Regions from separate parts of the Corynebacterium amycolatum genome, predicted to be linked through region 1. Evidence: predicted binding sites of a transcription regulator. Region 1 holds the regulator's gene; each other region holds the start of a gene.
What was found. The regulator LexA, encoded in region 1, represses DNA repair genes until DNA is damaged. The targets are predictions, from matches to a motif close to CGAACANNTGTTCG.

Region 2: I6J19_RS00880 (HNH endonuclease signature motif containing protein) is a predicted target of LexA. The motif match lies at 6,156-6,169, and genes of this name have one in related genera.
Region 3: I6J19_RS05505 (HNH endonuclease signature motif containing protein) is a predicted target of LexA. The motif match lies at 1,599-1,612, and genes of this name have one in related genera.

Annotation. Positions count from the first base shown of each region.
Region 1 is NZ_CP069513.1:2,015,621-2,023,780, forward strand. Features, by position in the region: gene hrpA (ATP-dependent RNA helicase HrpA) at 1-102, shown strand, start outside; gene nrdR (transcriptional regulator NrdR) at 99-581, opposite strand; gene lexA (transcriptional repressor LexA) at 1,447-2,148, shown strand; gene I6J19_RS08845 (DeoR/GlpR family DNA-binding transcription regulator) at 2,242-3,021, shown strand; gene I6J19_RS08850 (1-phosphofructokinase family hexose kinase) at 3,018-3,989, shown strand; gene I6J19_RS08855 (PTS fructose transporter subunit IIABC) at 4,025-6,184, shown strand; gene I6J19_RS08860 (HPr family phosphocarrier protein) at 6,325-6,597, shown strand; gene I6J19_RS08865 (uracil-xanthine permease family protein) at 6,689-8,032, opposite strand; gene hflX (GTPase HflX) at 8,069-8,160, opposite strand, start outside.
Region 2 is NZ_CP069513.1:194,871-203,030, reverse strand. Features, by position in the region: gene I6J19_RS00905 (hypothetical protein) at 1-287, shown strand, start outside; gene I6J19_RS00900 (hypothetical protein) at 287-1,531, shown strand; gene I6J19_RS00895 (hypothetical protein) at 1,531-1,812, shown strand; gene I6J19_RS00890 (alpha/beta hydrolase) at 1,828-2,679, opposite strand; gene glmS (glutamine--fructose-6-phosphate transaminase (isomerizing)) at 2,791-4,665, shown strand; gene I6J19_RS00880 (HNH endonuclease signature motif containing protein) at 4,648-6,000, opposite strand; gene I6J19_RS00875 (esterase/lipase family protein) at 6,220-7,308, opposite strand; gene I6J19_RS00870 (NAD(P)H-hydrate dehydratase) at 7,333-8,160, shown strand, end outside.
Region 3 is NZ_CP069513.1:1,233,489-1,241,648, reverse strand. Features, by position in the region: gene ftsX (permease-like cell division protein FtsX) at 1-563, opposite strand, end outside; gene ftsE (cell division ATP-binding protein FtsE) at 612-1,301, opposite strand; gene I6J19_RS05505 (HNH endonuclease signature motif containing protein) at 1,722-3,095, shown strand; gene prfB (peptide chain release factor 2) at 3,098-4,210, opposite strand; gene I6J19_RS05495 (inositol monophosphatase family protein) at 4,258-5,118, shown strand; gene hisN (histidinol-phosphatase) at 5,129-5,929, shown strand; gene I6J19_RS05485 (ArsR/SmtB family transcription factor) at 5,972-6,310, opposite strand; gene arsB (ACR3 family arsenite efflux transporter) at 6,383-7,450, shown strand; gene I6J19_RS05475 (arsenate-mycothiol transferase ArsC) at 7,466-7,894, shown strand; gene I6J19_RS05470 (hypothetical protein) at 7,891-8,160, opposite strand, start outside.

The DNA.
Region 1 (8,160 bases):
CTTATCGAAGAGCTACGCGTCAGCCTCTTTGCCCAGCGTTTGGGAACAGCCCACAGTGTTTCCCTGACCCGAATAAAAAAACGTGTGGATAAGCTGCGCTAAGGCATCTCCGCTTCCTTGCCATGCGCCTGTGGTTTCTTTCCTTTGCGCATGCTGGAGATTTCCTGGATGAAGTCATCCGCCGAAGAAAATGACTTGTAGACGGAAGCGAACCGGAGGTAACCCACCTCATCCAATTCTTTCAATGGTTCAAGGATGGCGAGACCGATATCATTTGAGTCCACCCGAGGCGTGCCTTTCTCGCGGAGGCTCTCCTCCACTTTTTGTGCAAGCTTCTTCAGCTGAGACTCTGATACTTCACGCCCCTGGCACGCACGTCGAACACCCTGGATAACCTTTTCACGGTTGAACTCCTCAGGGATTCCATCCCGTTTAACAACCATCAGCTGCGAGCGTTCAATCGTAGAAAAACGTTTACCGCAATTCAGGCATTCTCTCCGGCGACGAATCCCCATACCGTTATCTATTAACCGTGAGTCCAAGACTCGTGTCTGATCATGGTGACAAAACTGGCAATACACAGCCTCCAGTCTACGTCCAACCCCAACGCCGGAAACCGGAATGATTATTGCGCGGAGTAGGAAGCGTACGTAGACGTAAAGGTGCTTTCGACTGTCTCACTTTCCCCTTGTTCAAAGACCACGCTGCCGAAAACTCCGAAGAAAACACCAAGCCCTAGAGCCCATACCGCCATCAAACGAGTCAGGTTAGTGCCTGAGGATACATCACTACGATTGGACTGCTGCGCCCTGCTAACAGGTAGAGACGGGCGCCCGTAGTTGACCGAGACATGACTAGGCCGCGACCTGTCCCTCCGCATTCGCGCCGATGAAGCCCCATCGCGATTGCGCTGTGCAATACGTGCACGCTGACCGGGCCGAACGATGTGCTGCGTGCAAGACGCACTACGTTCACCCCACACCAACGGGGCTTTCCGTGTCGTCCGAGCAGAGGGCTCGGAAACTTGAGAAAAGTCAATATCAGATGCGCTGCTAACACCTAGTGCGGTTGAAACCGTAGACATCATGTTTTCTCCCTTTCCAACGTTGACTCTCCCACCGTTGCCGGCCTGGAGAGAATAAGAGTTGTACGACCGTTTCCCGACGCTCTGGAGACTATGTCCAAGGGCGGATGCAGAGAATCCGTCTAGACCTTTTCATCAAACGACTGTTCGAGTAACTTGTCATGTTCGATTTATAACACCATGTTCGAACGTTGTCTACTGCTATCCGGTTTTATTTTCGATTTTCGGAACCGCCACGGCCTCCGAGCACGGATTACGCAGACTTTTTCCAAAGAATCCAAGGACGTGCGGTGTTCGATGCTCGACGATTCGAACAGTTTTGAGCTATCATTCATTCGAAAGAGTTTGAGAAGGGATGTTCCATGGCTCAAAAGAAGAAAGCGAACCCTAAAACACTCACCGATCGGCAGCGTCGCATTCTTGATGTCATTTCGGATGCCGTCGTACTTCGCGGATACCCACCGAGCATTCGAGAAATTGGAGATGCCGTGGGCTTGAATTCCACCTCGTCGGTGGCATACCAACTCAAGGAGTTGGAAAAGAAGGGCTTTCTCCGCCGCGACCCACACAAACCCCGTGCGGTAAACGTAAGGGATTCGAAATCCTCAGCTGGCACTTTCACTCCGGTAAAGCCTGGGCCAAAGGCCACTGGCAGCACCCAAACTCCCGAGATACCAGAGGACATGCCAGAGCCAATCTTCGTTCCTATCGTTGGACAGATTGCGGCTGGCAACCCCATTTTGGCGGAACAGCATGTGGAAAGTCATATGGCACTTCCGATGGAGATTACGGGCTCTGGTCAGCTGTACCTACTCAAGGTCGTGGGTGATTCCATGGTTGACGCAGGCATTCTCGACGGAGACTGGGTGGTAGTCCGTTCCCAAGACGTGGTCGAACAGGGCGACTTTGTTGCAGCCCTGTTTGAAGATGAAGCAACAGTCAAGGAATGGCACGAAGACGCTGCTGGCAAGTGGCTAATGCCCCATAATCGCGCATTTGACCCGCTCCCCGCAGAGCACGCCAAGATCCTCGGCAAGATTGTCAGCGTCCTACGCAGTCTCTAATTTCCCACATTTTCGTTGCCCGAAACAGACACAAACGGGCATACTGGAAACAGGTAGTAAAGCTGAGAATTCTTAACAGCTAAGGAGCGGGGAATGTACGCAGAGGAACGCCGCCGGAAGATTGCGTCTTTGACAGCAGTCGAAGGGCGCGTGACGGTCGCTGATCTTGCGGAAGCTTTCGATGTCACAGCAGAGACGATTCGCCGTGACCTAGCTCAGTTGGATGCAGAGGGCGCAGTTCACCGTGTACACGGTGGCGCTGTAGCTACTCGTTCTTTTCAGACTGTTGAGTTTTCAGTTGCCGCTCGAAAGAACGCGCAGAAAGACGCGAAGCTCTCTATTGCCCGCTGTGCTGCCGATTTTCTACCTGACTCTGGTGGTGGAATTTTTCTCGATGCCGGAACTACCACCGAGGCTCTTGCAGAGCTGATGGTCCACTCCCCTGATAACCGCCGTTGGTCGGTTGTCACAAACTCTCTTCCCAACGCCATCACACTCGCAGGATCGAACCGCATTGAGCTTCAACTCCTTGGCGGCCAAGTCCGCGTCATTACTCAGGCGGTTGCTGGCGATACCGCACTCCGTACTCTTGCGGTTATGCGTGCCGATGTCGCTTTCATTGGTTCTAATGCCTTGACAATTGACCACGGTCTTTCTACTGCTGATCCGCAGGAAGCAGCGGTAAAGCGCGCGATGATCACGAATGCGCGCAAGGTCATCGTTATGGCGGACTCGACGAAACTCGGCCGTGACTTCCTTGTCAGTTTTGCGGCATTGGAAGATATCGACGTCGTGATTACAGATTCCTCTGCCCCGGAGCAATTCGTGAACGATCTCAGGGAGCAAGGTGTCGAGGTCGTGGTTGCTTCATGATCCTGACCTTGACTGTAAATCCGTCAATCGATCGACTTGCTCGCCTCGATACGGAGCTCAAGCGAGGTGGAGTGTTCCGCCTACCAATGGCTGAGGACATGGCTGGCGGCAAGGGAATTAATGTGTCCAAGGCGTTGCACTACGCGGGAGAAAAGACGCTCGCGCTCTACCCGGCATCAGACTCCGGAAAATTCACACGTCTGTTGGAAGTCTCTGGCATCCCCCACGAAGCCATCAACACGACTAACGAAGCCCGCGTTAATCTCACACTCGCAGAGCCAGATGGGACGACCACCAAGCTCAATTCCCCTGGCATGACATTGACAAAAGCGCACCGTAGACGTGTCCTGGAGAAGCTTATCCACCATGCTAAACGCGCCACGTGGGTAGTTTTCGCAGGTTCACTGCCCCCTGGCGTCCCCCGGGATTTTTACGTTCAATGCACCGAAGCGGTGTATTCGGTCAACCCGAATATTCGTGTTGCTATGGACACTAGCGACGGCCCACTGACTGAGGTCGTTCGCGCATTTCCGAAGGTGCGGCCTTTTTTGATGAAGCCAAACGCCTACGAACTTGGCCAAATCATTGATCAGGACGGCGAAGAACTTGAGGCCGCTGCAGCCGAAGGGAACTATCTTCCCGTAGCGCAAGCTGCTCGTGCACTGAACGAACTTGGTGTTTCCGAAGTCCTTGCCACTCTCGGCGAGGCAGGGGCGGTACTTTCAGTGAAGTCAGGCGGTTGTTTCGCTGCTACCTCACCCTCGATAGTCGCTCAGTCCACGGTCGGTGCTGGAGACTGTGCTTTGGCCGGCTACGTTATGTCCCGCGAACGCGGTGATAGTCACCAAGATTCACTAACCACCGCCGTGGCTTATGGGGCGGCGGCAACCAGTCTTCCCGGTACGACCATCCCCTATCCAGAACAGGTTCGCCCCGAGGCTGGCCGGTTATGGCAGCTCGACGCTTAGCTTTTCGATGCCTAGATAAGGAACATTAGAAAACCATGTCTTCTTCGGCAGATTCTTCCGCTATTGCATCAGACCTGGCCGATGAGTCGACAGTGTACCTTGACCTAGATGTCGGTCCACAAAAGGAGAAGATCCTTAACTACCTCATCGCTAAAGCCGTAGAGACCGGCCGCGCCACCGACAGCAACGGCATCGTCGCGGCAGCCCTCAAACGCGAAGAGAAGGCCCCGACAGGTCTGCCGGGCGGAATAGCCATCCCCCACTGCCGCCATGAGGACTGGTCGACGCCGACCCTGATGTTTGTCCGCTTAACAAGCGCTACGGAATTCACCACACCAGATGGGCCGGCGGACCTGCTTTTTTTCATTGGTGTCCCAGCCAGCAACAGCGATGTCCACGTCGATATTCTGGCTGCACTCGCAAAAGCACTTCGCGATAAGGGGTTTCGAGCAGCTCTTCGCGGTGCTGAAAGCGATGAAGAGGCCGCCCGGATTATTAGCGAGCACATCACCAAGGCGCCTCGTCGGAAAGCGAAAAAACCTCCGGCGAAGACCAATATTGTCGCCATTACGGCCTGCCCCACGGGCATCGCTCACACTTATTTGGCAGCCGAAGCGCTTACTGGCGCGGCAGAAAGCATGGCTGATGTCACGCTAACTGTAGAGACTCAGGGCTCGGCAGGAACCCAGGAAGCCCCCGCAGAAGCAATTGACCGGGCCGACGTGCTAGTAATCGCAGCCGATATTGGAGTTACGGGGCTTAAGCGCTTCAGCGATAAACCACAGGTCAAAGTGCCAATTCGTAAGGCAGTCAATGAGCCCACTGCGGTTATTGAACAAGCGAAGGCGGTAGCAGAACAATCACGTGTTCGCGCCTACGACCGAAAGGCGCCGCAACCTAAGAATGACCACGACAAAGAGGCCGCTTCGCAAACCGGTAATGCAGGTGCAGGCCCTACATCTGAGAGGGTACGAGCAACTACGAAGGTGGGGGCGCGTAAATCGTCGTTAAGCGGCGATAAAGCCTTCGGACACTGGGTTCGTGACGCCATTATGACCGGTGTCAGCTATATGGTGCCGTTCGTAGCCGCTTCGGGGTTGTTGATTGCGCTGGGATTCCTCGTCGGCGGTCATCAGGTTGGTCTAGTAGCTGACGCCGTGACTAGGGATTTGCGGCTGCCGGAGGTTATCGGACTCGATGCTCCGATTACTGTGCCGACAGAAAATCTCGGCACCGTGCTAGTTGACCGTAGTGGGCTGTGGCTGTATCTCGGCTCGACGCTTTTTGCAATCGGTAACCACGGCATGCAGGTCATTGTGGCTGTAATGAGTGCTTATATCGCCTTTGGCATGGCTGGCAGAGCCGGTATTGCACCCGGCTTCATTGGCGGTGCCATCGCGGTCACGGTTGGCGCCGGCTTCCTTGGGGGCCTGGTGACAGGCATTCTGGCGGGACTAGTTGTAGCCCTACTGTTGAGGATGAAGGTCCCGGACTGGCTGCGACCGCTGATGCCGGTTGTCGTGATTCCTATGCTCGGGGCTATGGCCGTTGGGCTCACCATGTACCTGCTTCTCGGGATGCCGCTGGCATGGCTGATGACGGCCCTGCAGCAGTGGCTGCAATCACTGGATACGACAGCGGCGTTCCTGTTCGGTGGTCTTCTCGGCGCAATGATGTGCGTAGATATGGGCGGAATGATCAACAAGGCTGCTTATCTTTTTGCCGTCGCAAACATCGCCTCGGAAGATCCAGCATCATGGAAGATTATGGCCGCTGTGATGGCGGCGGGCATGGTACCTCCGTTGGCGACATCGCTGGCAGTTGTACTCCGACCAAAGCTGTTCAGTTCAGCTGAGCGTCAAAACGGCAAAGCGGGCTGGGTGCTCGGTGCGGCCTTCATTTCAGAGGGAGTGATTCCCTTCGCCGCCGCAGATCCGCTGCGAGTGATTCCGTCGATTGTGATTGGCGGTGCCGTCACCGGTGGCACTTCAATGGTTTTAGGAGCCGCCACACGCGTTCCACACGGAGGTATTTTCGTGCTGTTTGCAATCGACAATCCTGTCGCATGGCTTGCTGCAATCGTCTTGGGCAGCATAGTGGCAGCAATTCTCGTTGTGGCAGCTAAAAGCCTGTGTCCGCGGCAAGTCAGTACCGATAATCAAAACCTAGAAGCAGACATTTCAGCGGACGCCTAAATTCTTTCGCTAAACCCAGCTGCGTCCGCAGAAGCATTCCTGCAAACTTCACCAAACATGCCCCATCCCAACCTGCCAAGCGATTAAGCTCTGAACAGGTGTCGAGGAAATCGAGAAGCAGAAAGGCAAGGTGCCGCCCCATGGCTACGCAACACGTCCACGTCGGCTCCAAGGTGGGTATTCACGCCCGCCCCGCGTCGGTAATCGCTGAGCGTGCCTCCCGATTTCAGGAAGAAATACTGATCGAACTCATTGATTCACCCGAACCCGACAACGAACCGGCTGATGCTTCCTCAACGTTGATGCTGATGGCACTCGGCGCAGGATATGGCGATGAAGTCACAATCACCAGTACAAACGCGGTTGCGGTGGAGCAGATTGCACAGCTGATCGCCCAAGATTTGAGCGATTAAAAGCAATATGCTTAACGACGGAACATCGTGGCAACGGTCACGGGGTTCCGTCGTAAAGCATTCGTACAAGATCCTGCTCTGGACGGGTGGCCTACGAGCGGTTCTCGCCGATGCGGTTATAGAGCCAGTTTAAAATTGGATAGCCGATAATAATGCCGACCGAACCCCAAGCAATGCCCTCCAGCGTCAGCGAACCGATGTCGAGGGTGAGGTTGCCGATACCCGCAATCAGCGCGGTGGCGGCAGCGGTGAGATTGACCGGGTTGTTGAAGTCGACCTTTTCGTCCATCCAGATGCGCACACCGAGCAGACCAATCAGGCCGTAGAGCACCATCGTTGCCCCACCGAGCACGCCGGTAGGAATGGTCAAAATGAGTGCGCCGAACTTTGGAATGAAAGCCAGTGCAATGGCCGTGAAAGCTGCCACCCAGTAAGCGGCAGTCGAATAGACACGGGTAGCGGCCATAACCCCGATATTCTCAGCGTAGGTAGTGGTACCAGAACCACCAGCTGAACCGGCGATGGTGGTGGCTAGACCGTCTGCAATAAGAGCATCGCCAGCGATGTCATCGAGGTTTCGGCCGGTCATGGCAGCAACAGCCTTGACGTGACCGACATTCTCGGCGATGAGCACTACGATGACGGGCAGACCAATCAGCATCGCATTGAAGTGGAACTCCGGCGCGTGGAATGCGGGCAGACCAATCCAGGCGGCATTGCCGACGGTTTCTGTAGCCTCGGGCGAGAGATTTCCGGTGGCAGCGGCGAAGACCCAGCCGATTAGTACGCCGATGAGAACACCCAGACGGCTGACCATACCGCGGCCAGCGACGGTTGCAAAGACAATGGATACCATCGTGACAAATGCGACCAACGGCTGAGTGGCGAAGTTCTCCGTGGCAGCAGGCGCCAGGTTAAGTCCGATGAGAGCGACGATGCTTCCTGTTACTGCAGGTGGCATCACTGCATCGAGGACACGCTTGCCGGCGAACTTTACTACGAAGCCAACGAGCATGAGCGCGATGCCGGCGCAGAGCACGACACCGAGCTGAACACTAATGCCCTGCGCCTGTGTCGCGGTCAGTGGCGCGATGAAGGCAAACGACGAGCCCAGGTAAGAGGGCAAGCGATTTCGGGTTATCAGCAGGAAGACAATCGTGCCGATACCCGAGAACAGCAGTGTGGTGTTGACTGGAAAGCCGGTCAACAGCGGCACCAGAAGAGTTGCACCGAACATGGCAATGACGTGCTGTGCGCCAATGCCAATCGTGCGAGGCCAATCGAGGCGTTCGTTGGGAGCCACCACGGCTCCCGGTGCAATCTTTCGACCGTCACCGTGAATATCCCAACCGAAAAGACGGCCACGTTCGGCATTTTCAGCAGGCGGATTTGCGGAGGTTCCCTGTTGGGTCTCCGCGTCAGAAGTAGAATTCATGGTTGTAATGCTAGTGGATGCCCACCGCAGTTCCCGCTACGGTTCGATGTGGTATGCCGACAGTTCATCCGCGAGGCTAGTGGGCAAACGCACGTCCATCTGGGTGCCTTGCTCCGTCCATGTTTCCG
Region 2 (8,160 bases), 650 kb from region 1:
CGGAGGATGCAGTGACAGCGGCTGCCCGAGAGATCGAGCAGCGCGGCCGTGACGGCCATGAGCGGTGGGGAAGCGCTCCCAATATCTCAGCAGCAGACTGTGGCCAGGGTTTTGCCGCCCAGGGGCATCGTCTGCAGCAGGCGGCAGTGCAGCTGCGTGAGCACGGGCAATCGATGTACGCGGGACTTGGCAACCATGCTCCGGCAGTGCGGGAACAGTGGCGTGTCTTTGCAAGCTGTGACAGCGACGGGAGTGCCGACCTCGGTGGAATTGAGGTAGTGGACTGATGCCATGGGTTGCTCGAATTCTTCCGATATTGGTGCGTGTTATTGGCCGTGGAAGCCGTATTGGAGCCAAGCGCGGGGTCGGCGGCATCGGCAAGAATCTGCCCAAAGTCTTGGATAAGGCGCGACGCGCTGACGGCTGGAAAGGCAGCGCCCTATCCAAGTTCTCCAACTCCGTGGGGTTGATAGCCTCCGCGATAACTATTGCTATGGCTTTCGATTGGGGCGGTTTGAAAGGCGATGCCGCCGGCGCCGCCAAGGAACGCTGCGATAAAGCCGCGCAGGACTGTGCGAATCAGGATGAGCGGTCCGCCGATGGCGCACAGAGTGTCGGCGAGTGCGGCAAGAAAGTCGACGAGGTCCTCGAGGATTGTGAAAAGCAGGCCGAAGATATGGCTGAGCAAACCGACGGCGTCCTTTCTCAGTGCGAAGCGCTTGTCGACGATCCGGAGGTCGGCGCCGAAGCCGCACAAGTGGCCCAGCAGGTGTGCAACAGTCTCGTCGACTCCACTGGTCAGCTCTACGATGCGCGCAATGCCTGCATCGAGCAGTGTCTTGAGCAGGCAGCGTGTGACACTGAGGCCGCAGTGGTCGCCACCCCGCCGCAGCCTCCTACTGTCCCTGCCAGTTCGGGTGCTACCTCGGCGGCCTGTGCAGAGGTGGCTGAGTCTGTGAGTGGCGAAGGAGCTACTGTAACCGGTGGCAACGGTGCTATCGCTGGTGGAACTGGGGTTGTTGCCAACGTTGATATTGGGATAGAGGCAGGCGTTGCTGCTGGGATATCCGTTGGAGGTGCCATTGGCGCTGCCGGGGCTGCCAGTATCGCCGGAATTGCGGAGGCTGTGGGTGTTGCGGGCAGCGTCGCCACCTCGCTGCTCAACTTAGACATGTGCACGGAGATGGAAGAGTCAGTGTGCGAACAGGCACCTGAGCCAGCACCAGCTCCTGCGCCGGAGGACTGTAAGCCTGAACCAGAACCCGAACCCGAACCCGAGCCGGAACCAGAAGATGCGCCTGAGCCACCTCCTCCGGCTGAGAAACTAAAGCACTTGGGAATCGAGCTGCCACAGGAACCGCAGTCAGAATCACAACAGCCAGAAACACAAGCAGAGCCACAGCCAGAACCAGCCCAGGACGCGGCAGCATCAGTGCAGGAATCTGCTTCAGCTGTGCCCGAGCCCCCTGAGCAGCCCAACGCACAGGAGCTTGTGGGCGCGGTTAATTCGCCAACGGCAGGTGAGTGGTAATGGGGAGTAAGCATGCCGCGAAATATGACCGGATTGGGCAGGCCTATTACGACGCTGCTGCAATGACCAGGCAGGAGTTCGAAACGGCGATACAGAGGGCACAGAAAGAATTGCAGGGTTTGGAAGAGCGTCGTAAAGCACGCGAAATTAAGGAGAGAGAGGTGGCGAAGGGCGTCGAGAAGCAGCAAAAAACCGCCCGATCGAAGGGAACCGTTACGCGGTTGTTCGGGCGGGCGGGGAAAGGGACGCCGACGGTGAAGTCGATTCGGGGCGTGTCCTGAAGCGTGGCCTAGTGACTACTTGCCGGGAACCAGCGAGTGCTCCGGGTTTTCCGGCAGCTCCTTGATGAGCCACTCCATATCGCGGTTAGTTGTGCCCTTGATAGTGGCGGTCGGGTCTGCGAAATCCGAGTACTTCTTGTCGTCACCGACCGTGGCCAGCAGGAAGCCTGTGAGCGCGGCGCGCGCAACCTCCTGGTACTTCACCTTGGAAGAAGAGAAGCCCGCTAGGCGACGTAGAAGAGTTGTCTCCGAGAAGCTGCTCTGGTCAGCGTTGTCTACTTCGCGGTAAACGACATCGCCCTTCCACTGAACAGCCAGGCGAGCCGGGTTGCCGCGATCGAGCCACTTATCCTCGCCAGGGGCCAGGACGAGGCCCGGAGCCGAGACATTAGTTGCAGCCGCGCTGGAGGAAGGCGCGGTAGTCGCGGGGTAGACGCAGCCAACGCCGGAGATGATGTCGTGAGCAGCGGCGGCGAGGACGGCTACGCCAGCGCCCATGCCGTGGCCGGCGACACCGAGTTTCTTTGGGTGGACGACGACCTTGCCCTCACCGAGGCGGACACCAGCGAGAATCTGGAGCGCTGTCTCCAAATCGTTGGCGAGACCACGGTGGTCTGCCACAATGCCATTTTCGGTGTCCGGAGCAGCGACCGCGATGCCCCACGAAGCTAGGTGACGCAGCGTGGCGTGGTACTCCTCAATCGGTGTGCGCCAATCGTGTGCGAAGGCGATACCGGGGATGCCATTGCCCTCTGCAGGCGTGTAGACCTTTCCCGGCAGGCCAGTAAAAGCTAGGTCACCGACCATGACGCGGTGCGGTCCACGCTTGGAAAGATTAGATGTCAGAGTCTTCAAGTTGTCAGCCACAGTGAATAGCTTAACTATAAGGGGCATACCTTTGCTGAAAAAGTGCCAGGATGAGCGAGAATGTCTATTTCGTTATGACGATTTTCCGCTTCGCGGGTTATTCTGTAGGGCATGTGTGGAATCGTTGGATATGTGGGCCATCAGCCCGCCCTGGATATTGCTGTCGATGCGCTACGACGCATGGAATACCGTGGCTATGACTCCGCGGGTGTCGCCATTGTCGACAATCAGGGGCATATCACTGTAGAGAAGAAGGCCGGTAAACTCGCCAACCTCGAGGCTGCCCTTGACGCGGATGGGCGCGACAAAATCACTGGAACCACTGGAATTGGGCACACCCGTTGGGCTACCCACGGTCGCCCAATTGATGAGAATGCCCACCCACACCAGTCCTATGACGGCAAGGTGGCTATCGTCCACAACGGCATTATCGAGAACTTTGCTCCGCTACGTCAGGAGCTGGAGGATGCCGGCATTGAGCTGAAGTCCGAAACCGACTCCGAGGTCGCTGCGCACATGCTCGCACGTGCCCTGGACGGTTCCGACGGCGGATCTACCGCTGGTGATTTCGAGGCGTCTGCGCTGTCCGTGCTCAACCGCCTCGAGGGTGCTTTCACGCTGTTGTTTACTCATGCAGACCACCCGGATCGCATCATCGCTGCTCGTCGCTCCACTCCGCTGATTGTCGGTGTGGGCGAAAACGAAATGTTCCTCGGATCTGACGTTGCGGCTTTCATCGCGCACACCCGCGAGGCCGTGGAGCTGGGGCAGGACAACGTCGTCATCATCACCGCAGATGATTACCGCATCCTGGATTTCGCCGGCAACGAGCAGCAGGGTCGACCATTCACCATCGACTGGGATCTCGCTGCAGCCGAAAAGGGTGGCTATGACTCCTTCATGATGAAGGAAATCCACGAGCAGGCTGCCGCCGTCCGCGATACGTTGGCCGGTCACCTCGTTGATGGCCGCATCGTTCTCGACGAGTCCCGCCTGAGTGACCAAGATCTGCGTGACATCGAGAAGGTCTTCGTCGTCGCCTGTGGTACCGCATACCACTCCGGTTTGTTGGCCAAGTACGCCATTGAGCACTGGGTGCGTATCCCGGTCGAGATTGAGGTCGCGTCCGAGTTCCGATACCGCGATCCGGTGCTGGACCGCCAGACGCTGGTGGTCGCTATTTCGCAGTCGGGTGAGACTGCGGACACCCTCGAGGCCGTGCGGCACGCAAAGAGCCAGGGCGCCCGCGTGCTGGCTGTCTGTAATACCAACGGTGCACAGATTCCGCGTGAGTCTGATGCCGTGCTCTACACGCACGCTGGGCCGGAGATTGGTGTTGCTGCAACCAAGTCGTTCCTGGCGCAGGTAGCCGCAAATTACCTGGTCGGATTGGCTCTTGCCCAGGCACGCGGCACTAAGTACCCGGATGAGGTCACTCGCGAGTTTGAAGAGCTGGAGACCATCCCGGCACTGATTGACAAGGTCGTTGCTAAGGGCGATGAGTTCATCGACATGGCCAAGGAAATCGGTGCTATTCCGACGATGCTCTTCCTCGGCCGACACGTTGGCTACCCAGTCGCACTTGAGGGTGCGCTGAAGCTCAAGGAGCTTGCCTACATTCACGCAGAGGGGTTCCCGGCAGGCGAGCTCAAGCATGGTCCAATTGCACTCATCGAGGATGATCTTCCGGTCGTCGTTGTAGTGCCATCGCCGAAGGGACGCGCCGTGCTGCACTCCAAGATTGTCTCCAACATCCAGGAGATTCGTGCCCGTGGCGCCAAGACCATCGTGATTGCCGAAGAAGGGGATCAGTCGGTGGTTCCGTTTGCGAACTACCTGATTGAGATCCCGGAGACGTCCACGCTGCTCCAGCCGCTGTTGTCTACGATTCCGATGCAGTTCCTGGCAGCTGAGATCGCTCGCCAGTGCGGTAACGAGGACATCGATAAGCCGCGCAACCTGGCTAAGTCAGTCACCGTCGAGTAGTTCGTCCTGCTTTCGTCGGTATTGCTCAATTTCCGCATCGAGTTCTTCATCCGTGAGGGACCCGATGCGTTTTTCTTCCTCCTCTGTTAGCTCCCAGACCTCGTCAGGTACGTCGCAAAATGACAACATCCAATCGAGGTTGCGTTTCTGAATCGTCTTCATCTTTCGTGTCACGCGCTGATGAAAAGTTTGCTTGCCGACGTTCTTTAGCGCCCCAACCGGAACGCTAGTCGCGGTGTCTCCATCGCGGGAAGTCCACACTTCCGTTCCATCGGGGTACCTGTCGATGTCCCAGCCCTCGTGAGTTTTTAGGTTGTGGTGTCGGCGGCAGAGACAGTGCAGATTCTCTGTGTCAGTTGGCCCGCCCTGGTCGGGATTGTCGTGGTTGTACGGCTGAATATGGTCCAGGTCGCACTTGGATGCCGGGACGTCGCAGCCAGGGAAGCGGCAGGTACCGTCGCGACCACGGACGCGAGCCACTTGGCTCTCGGTGGGGCGGTAACCATCCACCTTGCTGTCGGCGGAGATACGGATGTGAGTTGCGCGAGCAATCCATTCTTCGGTGGCTACCTCGCTCAGCCAGCCGACGCCATCAATCCATGCTGGCCCACCGCCGACCTCGCGGTAGACATTGATGACAATCTCGGCATTGGTCGAATTCTGTGCCAGCTGTAGTAGCGCTTCCGCCTGCGTGCACTGTTCACCACGATTGATTGCGATGTTGCGAATCCCCTGGATCCTGGCCATGAGCTCGGTCGCGCGGTCGTTTTCAAGGATTGCTGTGACCTTTTTGTGCTTGCCATCGCCCGTGTCGGCGAGTGTGACCGCTTCGCCTTCTGGAACCCGTTGGGTGCCGTCGTTGCGGGCGCAGTCGTTGTACTCAGAAACCAAGTCGCCGATTAGGCGAGACAGCGTGTAGACACCAATCATTGCTTGTCGAGGTCGCGTCGGAGTGAGCATTTCCAAAAGATGGGGCTCTACCGTGTCGAACTGGTCTGGTGACAGCCCGGCAACGCCATTGGCGATGGCGCGGAGATGGGCTAGAGAGAAACAGAAGGTGGATTCGATGAGAGCCCGGACTTTTGGTAGGCGCTCGAACATCAGTGCAATCTCGCACAGCGTAGAGCACTTGCCGCGGCTAAGGCCGGTTCGAATGCTTATGCGGGCGAGATGGTGATTGACATCTACCGCGTCACCGGGAGCGCAGATATCGATGAGCTGAAGGTCTGCGGCGTTGGTGGCACGGGCCGCGATGCTAATGGGGTCGTCGGATTGCTGGTTGGCCCATGAGGGCTTTTGACCTGGTGCTGGAAGTTCTATGGGCGGCGATGACATTGGTTATCCCCCTGATTACTACGTGTCCGCCGGAGAATTGAAGATTGAGTTCTGTGGTGGAGAGAAGCGTGGAGAGGCTCGTTCAACCAGCCCCCGCCAACCTCTGTGCACCGGACCAAGAACTTTTGCTTACAAATTTTCCCTACAACCCAAATCGTACACCTGTTTGAAAAAGTGTCAATAGGGTTTTAGAAATATGTTCTAAAAGTCCATGTTGAATTAGATTTGGCCGCGCCGTCCGAGTCTCCGCCGCCCGAGCCTCGTCGGCAGTGCGCCGTACATAGGCAGGACTCGCTGCCGTACATGGCGCGGCGTTTGCTTGTTGGTCGAAGAGTCCTCGGCGCCACCCTCCTCGGCGCGATCCAGCTCGTCTAAGAACTCGTGGATGAGTTCTAAGGTATTGGGGGAGTAGAGCAGCGCGAGGTGGTCAGACCAGTCGCCACCGCCGGTGGCGTTGTTGACGTTCGTAATGTGGTGACCCTCTTGTTCGGGCAAAAAGGCGCCGGTCCACGGGCGAACTACGGTGTCGAAAGGGGTGCCGATATTCAGGTAGTGCGGGCCGCGTCGGGTAATGCCACGCACTGCGCGGTTCAGAGTCGCAATATAGTCGGAGTCCAGCAGCTGTTGAATACAGGCACGGCCGACAAGGCGGTCGACGAGTTTGTGCATTGGTAGGCCGCATCGTTCAAAGGCACTGAGCCTTCGGCGCATGCCCCACGCAGTAGTGCCGCGATGGTTTCCCGCAAGCGAGATGACTGCCCGCACGGGGCTGTTGTCGGAGGCGAACTGCTCGGCGTCTTCTTCGTTGAGGCCATGGTTGAGGGCGTCGTCGTAAAGCGAATCGATGCTCGCGTTGGCGTAACTGCGACAGTGCAGACCGCCCTGGGAATGACCGATGAGGTCGATGCGGGGTAGGGAGAGTTGGGCTCGGAAGCGGTCGAGAAGGTCGGTGACTTCGGCGAGCGCATCGCTCAAATCGGTGGTGGCTTTGACGCTCCGGAGGCGGCTGACCAGCGCGGCGGGGTCGGAGCCGTAATCGAGTGAGAATACAGGGCGATTCCGGGCGAGGAACGGCCCCAACATGGCGAAGGAGTTGAACGAGTTCATCCAGGTGCCGTGAACCAGGACAATTGGTGTGCGGCCGTTGTATCCATCCAGGTCGGGAGTGACTTTGCCGTCGAGGATTTCGCGAACGTCCTGCACGCCGTGGGGGATCCATTCGGGATGACGCAACGAGCGCAGGTATGCCTGCGGAAAGGCGCGCAGTAGAGGGCCGAAAACTCGCGTGCTCGGGGAGTAGTCATCCATAGGGGCTAATCGTAGGCTGGGTTTATGACGTACTGCTACACAGCTGCCGAAATTCGCGCCGCGGAACAGCCCTATCTGGACGCACAAACGCGTGACGACGAACTCATGCGCCACGCAGCCACCGCTGTGTCGGAGGTGGCGGAGCGGATGCTCGCTAAGGTGTCGCCGGAGCCTGGTCGCGGTCGTGTGCTGCTGTTGGTTGGGTCGGGAGGCAATGGTGGCGATGCGCTCTATGCCGGCCGGGACTTGTCTTCGGGCGGACATGGCGTGGATGCAGTTTTGCTGGGCACCAAGCCACATGAACGGGCGCTGAAAGCGTTTGAGCTCGCAGGCGGGCGGGTGCTGCCGTTGGGGTGTGACCGGGAGACGGATTTATCGAAGATTCTGTGGTCGATAAGTGAAGACTACGCACTGATTATCGACGGAATTGTGGGGCTCGGTGGTCATGGTGCGCTGCGCGAAGAGGCTGCGTGGCTGGTGCGCGAGGCAAACATAGGCGAGGTGCCTATTCTCTCGGTCGACGTGCCGAGTGGCGTGGAAGCCGATACCGGACGCACTTTTGATCCGCCCTCCCAGACCATCAACCCCGACCTCGACCTGGAAGAGGGCCAGGATCCGTACCTGCCATCCCACGTCGAGGCCACGACAACGGTGACCTTCGGCGGACTGCGCTACGCGCATGCGCTGTCGGAAGCCTGTGGTGAGGTCGAATTGTACGAAATTGCGCTCGATGTCTGCTCCCTCGAACTTCCAGGACTGGGGCAGACGCTCTATGAAAACGGTCACTACAATGCCGTCCACCACCAGACTCCGACCGTAGAGTTTTACGAAGCCCTAGGCGGGAGCTTTCCG
Region 3 (8,160 bases), 780 kb from region 1:
ACAGCGGCAACGGCCTGCACCGCCGCCAGCAGGAAGGTCGCATTTCGCACCGAGTCCAGGTTCTGAGCTGCAGTACCGATCTCTTCATGCTGGTCAGTAACGTGGTCGACCTGTGGCAGCTCCCGAATCGGATCCAGCGGGCTGACATCGGTCGGGTCGCTCAGACGCACCATCACGACAGCAGGCAGCGACTCCGGCGTCGCATTTTCTACGAGCACGGGGTCGCTATCCTTAAACATCTCCACGAAGTGGTCAAAGTTTTGCTGACGATTTCGGAAGGTCACCGAATCAACGCCGTCAGTCTCTTCAAGCTTGCCGACGACCTCAGCACACTCCGGCGAGGAGCAAGTTTGGTCCTCGGCGGAGATTTGTTCATTCAGTTCGATCTGCACTTCTACGCGATCGAGATAGAGATCCTTCGTGCGGCTGGTCTGCTCAGTAACCAGGATGCCGGTCGCAAGCAGCGCCAACGACACCGCGGTCGTAATAATCATCGCGATGGTCATCGTGATGTTTCGGCCCAAGGAGGAGAAAGCCTCACCGAGGACAAAGCGAGTCTTCATAGGTCAGTAATACCTTTCGAATGAGTTCTTCTACCGATGGACTGTCTGTTAATTGTTCAGGCCGTAAACACCCGTGGCGTCGTCACGCACGAGACGCCCCAGCTCCAGCTCCAACACGCGGCGACGCATGGAGTCGACGGCATCGTTGTCGTGAGTCGACACGATAACGGTCGTCCCCATGCGATTGATGCGGTCAAGCAAGAGCATGATGTCACCGGAAGTGCTTGGGTCGAGGTTGCCGGTGGGCTCGTCGGCAAGCAAGATGAGCGGGCGGTTGACGAAGGCGCGAGCAATGGCAACGCGCTGCTGCTCACCACCCGACAACTCGTGCGGGTAGCGATTTTCCTTGCCCGAGAGCCCGACCATTTCAAGCGTTTCCGGAACAGCTTTGTCGATTTTCGCCTTCGGCTTGCCAATAACCTGCAATGCGAACGCGACATTTTCGTACACGGTCTTCTTTTGCAGCAGGCGGAAGTCCTGGAAGACGTACCCCACCTTTTGACGCAATTTCGGGATGTTGCGGCGAGAGATCTTAGTCAAATCCTGGTCTGCAACCGTCAGTTTTCCTGAATCCACTTTCTCTTCACGCACCATAAGGCGCAGGAATGTCGACTTACCAGAGCCCGACGGTCCAATAAGAAAGACAAACTCACCTTTATCTATGTGGACTGAAACATCGTCGAGAGCTGGTCGGCTAGAAGTCGAGTAGGACTTGGTAACCCCGTCGAAAGTGATCATAGATAGACACTCTAATCACTTAAGCCACTCAAGTCACTCTGGAATGCGTGGAATTGGGCGCCGGAATAGCGAGGCTGCGGAGCTAGGTGACATTGCCCCCCCCCCAGAGCGCGCGACCACACAGAAGTGCACGCTACGACAGTATTCGAAAGAATTTTCTCAAGAATCTCTACCCCCCTTTACTTCGCCTACATGTTCGATTAAAATGAGCGATGAAAGATTAAACGCGAGGATTAAAAACACCAAATAACGTCGCCGAGCTGCTTAAAGCTCGGAAAACTGACACTCAGAGTTAGTCGAAAATATTTTCCCTACCTCTTCCTTATTTCAACATTTCAACATCCAGGCCTTATCTTTCAGGGGGATTCAACAATGGCCAGCGGGGAACATATACCACGGAAACGCACTTACGCTGCGGCGATGGAAGCAACAGCGCCACGCTTTCACCATGAGATTTCTCAAACAGCACCAGCACGTCTTGGAATTGGCCGTAATCGAGCTGATCTGCAGCTTGCCCTTGCTTGTGTTCCGTCTTCTTCAACAAAAGATGTCGAAGATTACATCGCCAAAATCGCTCCAGCTCTTGGCATGTCGCGCGGGAGAACACTCCAGTACATCGATATCGGGATGCAGCTAGAGCGGCTCCCGCGGTTGAAAGAGCTTCTGCTCAAACGCGCACAGCTACCGCTTCCCCACATGCGGGTCATTGCCACAGCCCTCCTCCCCTTGGATGACGCCTCTACTGTGAAATATTTCGAAGACCATCTCCTCGAACTGATCACGCCGCGAGTCGATGGTGAAGTTCTTCGCGGGGTTCGGAGTCTTCAACAGAATATTCAGCGATTTATTAATGAAGTCAGCCCGCTATTGCGCCCTAAAAATGAGTACGACCCGCCGATTACTTCGTTTCAAAAAGGCATCGAGCAAAAAGCTGGCGAATCTATAAAGTTCGAGTTAAAGGACAACCTCACTGAAGTCACCATGGAACTGATGCCTGAGCGGGCAATTGAGTTTCAGAAGGTCTTGGAAGAAATTACCGCTGATCAGGACTGCGACTTCGTCGAGGCTTTTTCACACCTTCTGCACGGGACTGCTCAGGTCACCGCCACGTTGAATCTGTACTGCCCACTTACTCAAGACAAGCCACAGGAGGCATGGATCGGCGGTCTGGGGTGGATCAACAAAATCGCCACTGAATCCTGGCTCGATCGAGTCACTAGCATCCGGCTACTAGCGGACGAGAAAACGGAAAAGTACTCGCCAACAGAGCGACAGCGTACTTACGTCCAAGGTAGAGACGGCACCTGCCGCTTTCCCGGATGCGATGTCGATGCAACGAAGTGCGACATCGACCACATTCAGCCGTATAACCACGAGAATCCCGAAGAAGGTGGCCAAACCGAAACGCCCAACCTCCATTGCCTATGCCGCCGGCACCACAATCTAAAAACGGCCGGTCTTTGGAATGTCGTGCGCGATATCGACGGCGTGGAGTACTGGACCTCCGCCACTGATCAAAGCACCGAAAAAGCTGCGCTTATCAGTACAGAAACAGGACCGCTCTCCGGCCACGGTCGCTACTCTTTCGACCTGCGCAAGACAAAGAAAGCACAGACACTCAAGGAATACAACGAGCAGAGGTTGGAACACCTCCGCGAATCACAGGAGCTGACAAATCAGGCTCGCGAAGAACTGGGAATGAACAAAAACGAGAGAAACGGAGAAGCCGACGAGCCCACCACACCGGAAACACCCAAGGCACCGGAAGCGCCCGAAGACGAACCGCCCTTCTAGCACTACTCCCCTTCGGACTGCTGGGCCATGCGCCAGCGAATACCGGCCTCGATGAACCCGTCGAGGTCCCCGTCGAGGACCGACTGTGGGTTGTTGACTTCGTATTCGGTACGCAGATCCTTCACCATCTGGTACGGGTGCAGCACATAAGAGCGCATCTGGTTACCCCACGAGGCATTACCACCGGCGCCAAGGGCGTCCAGCTCCGCGCGCTCTTCCTGGCGCTTCTTCTCCAGCAACTTCGCTTGCAGAACGCGCATGGCAGATGCCTTGTTTTGGTGCTGCGACTTCTCGTTCTGACAGGTCACCACTATGCCGGTTGGGACGTGTGTAAGCCGGACCGCGGAGTCCGTGGTGTTCACCGACTGTCCGCCTGGGCCGGAGGAGCGGTAGACGTCGATACGCAAATCTGACTCGGGGATGTCGATGTGATCTGTTTCCTCGACGACCGGCAGCACCTCTACCTCGGCGAAGGAAGTCTGGCGGCGCCCCTGGTTATCAAAAGGACTGATGCGAACCAGACGGTGTGCGCCCTGCTCGACCGAGAGGGTGCCGTACATGTACTCGCCATGGACGACGAAAGTAGCGGACTTAATACCGGCCTCTTCAGCGTAGGACGTGTCGTAAACCTCGACCTTATGCCCGTGTTTGTCGGCCCAGCGCAGGTACATGCGCATGAGCATCTCGGCCCAGTCAGCGGCATCCACGCCACCGGCACCGGAGCGGATGTTGATGACCGCCTCGCGCTCGTCGTAAGGCCCCGAAAGCATCGTCGTGACCTCGAGGGATTCGATGTCGGCACGCAGCTCAGCGCGTTCGGCATCGGCCATCTCGACGGCGTCGGGGTCGCCCTCCTCTTCCGCGAGTTCGTACATCACGGAGAGATCGTCGAGGCGCCCGCGCAGCGAGTCAATCTTTTTCTTCTTCGCCTGCGCCTGCGACAGTGCACTGGTGACCTGCTGCGCGTGGTCGGGGTCATCCCACAGCGACGGGTCGGCGGCCTGGGCTTCCAACTCCCTGATCCGGTCGGAAAGCTCGTCGACATCGACCACCTTCTCAATGGTGGTCAGCGTCGCGTCGAGTTCTTTGAGGTCAGCATTCAGATCCGGGTTCACGGGTACTACCTTAGCTATACCTCCTGTTTCGGTGCACAATAGGACGTATGTCTGAATCCACCGCCAGCCAAGATTCCAGCCAAGACCTAGAACTCTTTCTCTCCCAAGTTTCCGAGTCAATTGTGGCATCGGATACCAGTGTTGCGGTTGCCATCGTGAAGCGTGCCGCTGCCATTGCTGCTCGCATGCGCGACGAAGGCCTGGTCACGGAGTACAAGACATCGATTTCCGACGTCGTCACCGCGGCCGACCGCGCAGCGGAGAAGTTCGTCGTCGAGGCCTTGGCCGCGCTCCGCCCGGAGGACGGCATTCTTGGCGAGGAAGGGTCGGCGAAGGAATCCCAATCGGGTCGCACGTGGGTGATTGACCCTGTCGATGGCACCTACAATTTCACCACTGGTTCGGACTACTGGTGCAGTGCGTTGGCGCTGGTTATGGGCGATGCGAGCAATCCGGATGAGGTCATCCTCGGTGCGGTGCATCGCCCGGCAACGGGCGAAAGCTGGATTGGCGGCCCCAATCTGCCGACCAGTCGTATCAACATTGACGGCACTATTGACGACCTTCGAGTCACTGACCATCCGCTCTCGGAAGTCTGCGCAGCGACCTACCTCCACACCGCGGTGGTGAACTCGAGCGAGGAATCCGAGGTCACGGCCACAAAGTCCTGGCTGGATGCGGTGTCTCGCAGCGCTACCTGGCGCATGCTGGGCTCAGCGTCGGTGGATATGGCCGGCGTAGCCGATGGCCGCATCGGCGTATGGTTCCAGCGCGACGTCGCGGCCTGGGACTGGCTGCCGGGATACGCACTTATTAAGGGCGCAGGCGGCGAATGCACGTCGGTGGGGCGCTGGAAGCTCGCGGGCTCAAGCGGCCAGGTCGCAGAGTTACGTGAGGTTCTGCGCTAGAATTTCGGCCATGACCACCTCTTACTCCGAAGATCTCGCCCTCGCACTCTCGCTTGCCGACGCAGCCGACGACCTCACAATGTCCCGCTTCGAGGCGGCCAACCTAGTCGTCGAGTCCAAGCCCGACCTCACACCGGTCTCCGATGCCGATATCGCGTGCGAAAAGCTGCTCCGCGAGATTCTGTCGGACAAGCGCCCGAGCGATGAGGTCCTCGGCGAAGAATTCGGTGGCGAAGCTGTGTTTGAGGGCCGTCAGTGGGTCATCGACCCCATCGACGGCACGAAGAACTTCGTGCGCAATGTCCCGGTCTGGGCCACCTTGATTGCCCTGTTGGAAGACGGCAAGCCGGTTGTCGGCGTGGTTTCCGCCCCTGCGCTGGGACGTCGCTGGTGGGCGTCCAAGGGCGACGGCGCATTCAAGCGCGTGCAGGTCGGCGGCCGGGAAGCCGCTGAGAGCCGCATTGAAGTCTCGAAGGTAGCAGATGTCGCGGACTGCTCAATCTCCAACTCTTCGCTCACAGGTTGGGCCGAGCGCGATTTGCGCGACAACTTCATCGGTCTCACCGATGACGCCTGGCGCCTGCGCGGCTATGGCGACTTCTTCTCCTACTGCCTGGTAGCGGAGGGTGCGGTCGATGTCGCCGCGGAGCCGGAGGTTTCCCTGTGGGACCTGGCAGCTCTTGCGATTCTGGTGGAGGAAGCTGGCGGCCGCTTCACTTCTCTAGCGGGTGTCAACGGGCCGCACGGCGGGGACGCGGTTGCGACGAATGGGTTGCTTCACGACGCCGTCGTCAAGCGCCTGAATAGGTAACCAGAGTTTTCCAACCTATCGCAATTTGCGACGAGCGGCTCACTACCTCCCGTCCGCGTGACCGATATCCAGGATACGTCGCAGCTCAGCAAATACCTCAGGGCGTACCTCATGGGTTACTACCCGTCCACTCTTAGATCTAGTTAGCAGCCCGGCATCCGCCATGGTCTTTAAATGATGCGACACCGTAGGCTGACTAAGCCCAGAAACAGCGGCCAGCTCCCCCACGGTCATCGGGCTACAGCCAGCGGCAGCGAGCTGAGACAAAATTTGCAGGCGCGCCGGTTGCGCCAGCGCTTTGAAGAGCGTTGCCGCAGCCTGCGCTTCCGCCGCGTCGAGAGGCCGACCGCCAAGTGCACAGCATTCTGAGATTTCGTCCATACCTGTTGAGGCTACACGGCCTCCCCTCTAAATATATTGACAATCATCGATATATTGGTTACACAGGAAACTATGACACAGACTACAAAGTCACTCAGCTTCCTAGATCGCTTCTTGCCGCTATGGATTGCAGCTGCAATGGCAATTGGCCTCATTCTGGGCAAAATTGCACCGTCACTTGTGAACTGGCTGGCAGAGGCAAAAATTGCGACAATTTCCGTACCAATCGCCATCGGCTTGCTGGTCATGATGTACCCACCGCTCGCAAAGGTTCGATACGACAAAACGGGCAAAATTTTGACATCCAGGAAGCTGATGGGCATCACAGTCTTCCTCAATTGGATTCTCGGCCCCGCACTGATGTTCGCCCTTGCCTGGATATTCCTCAGTGATAGTCCAGAACTGCGCACTGGCGTGATCATCGTCGGTCTCGCCCGCTGCATTGCAATGGTTTTGGTCTGGAACGACCTATCTTGCGGCGATACTGAAGTCGCTGCCGTACTGGTGGCCGTAAACTCGCTATTTCAAATTCTCATGTTCGGCGCTCTAGGGTGGTTCTACCTGCAGATTCTGCCCTCCTGGTTGGGACTGGAAACCACTTCCGCCACCTTTTCTTTTTGGGCAATCGCACTATCCGTAGTGGTATTCCTCGGTATTCCGCTTCTAGCTGGCGCAGCATCACGCATAATTGGTGAACGCACCCGTGGTCGCGACTGGTATGAAAATGAGTACTTGCCCAAAATCTCGCCATTGGCGCTTGCCGGCCTTCTATACACAATCGTGTTGCTCTTTGCGCTTCAGTCACAGCAGATTCTTGAGAATCCCTGGACCGTTGCGAAAGTGGCGCTACCACTAGTGATCTACTTCCTCGCCATGTTCGCAATCGCTCTCACTTCGGCCAAGGCCGCGGGCATGAACTACGCAACCTCCGCATCGATTGCCTTTACGGCTGCCGGGAATAACTTCGAGTTGGCAATTGCGGTTGCGATTGGCACCTTCGGCCCATTGTCCCAGCAAGCACTTGCGGGAACGATTGGACCACTTATTGAAGTACCCGTACTCGTTGCACTTGTCTACGTCACCCGCTGGCTCGGGCCGCGCCTTTTCCCCAATGACCTTTCCGTACCGGACAAACTATAGAAAAAGGGTTCTGAAATGAAGGAAATCCCGAAGGTACTTTTCATCTGCGTGGCAAATGCCGGTAAATCCCAGATGGCCGAGGCCATTGCGCGTGCAAAATATGCCACGCAGTTCACCGCCCTTTCAGCAGGAACGAACCCCAAAACTACTACCAATGCGCTTGCAGCCAAATCAGTTGCAGAAATCGGCGCCTCTATGGACGGTGCATCACCAAAGCCCATTGACTCCACGATTCTCCGGACTGCAGATCGTGTTGTCATCATCGGCGATGCCGCTCATGTAGAGCTCCCCTCGGACGCTCAAGGCTCACTCGAGCATTGGCTTACTGACGAGCCTTCAAAACGAGGCATCGACGGAGAAGAACGCATGGACCTGATTCGCGATGACCTCGAGCGCCGTATCGACAAGTTAGCTGTCGAACTCCGTTCCACTAAGAATCCCTAAGCGGCAGAATCCAACAAAAGCCTCCTTATCGCCAGCGTAAGCCACACGACTGCGCCGACGCCTGCGATGAGACCGAGGAGCAGGAATATCAGACCGACTCCCCAAAGCCCGGTGATGTCGTCAGTGCCGGCGATGATGCTCCAGCACAGGGTATAGCCGGCGACCGCTGCCCACCAGGTGGGCAGCAGGTTCAGAGTTGGGGCGGGCACGCGCATCATGGCAGAGGCAGTGAGGATGACCATCGCGAAGCCACTGCAGAAAACCTG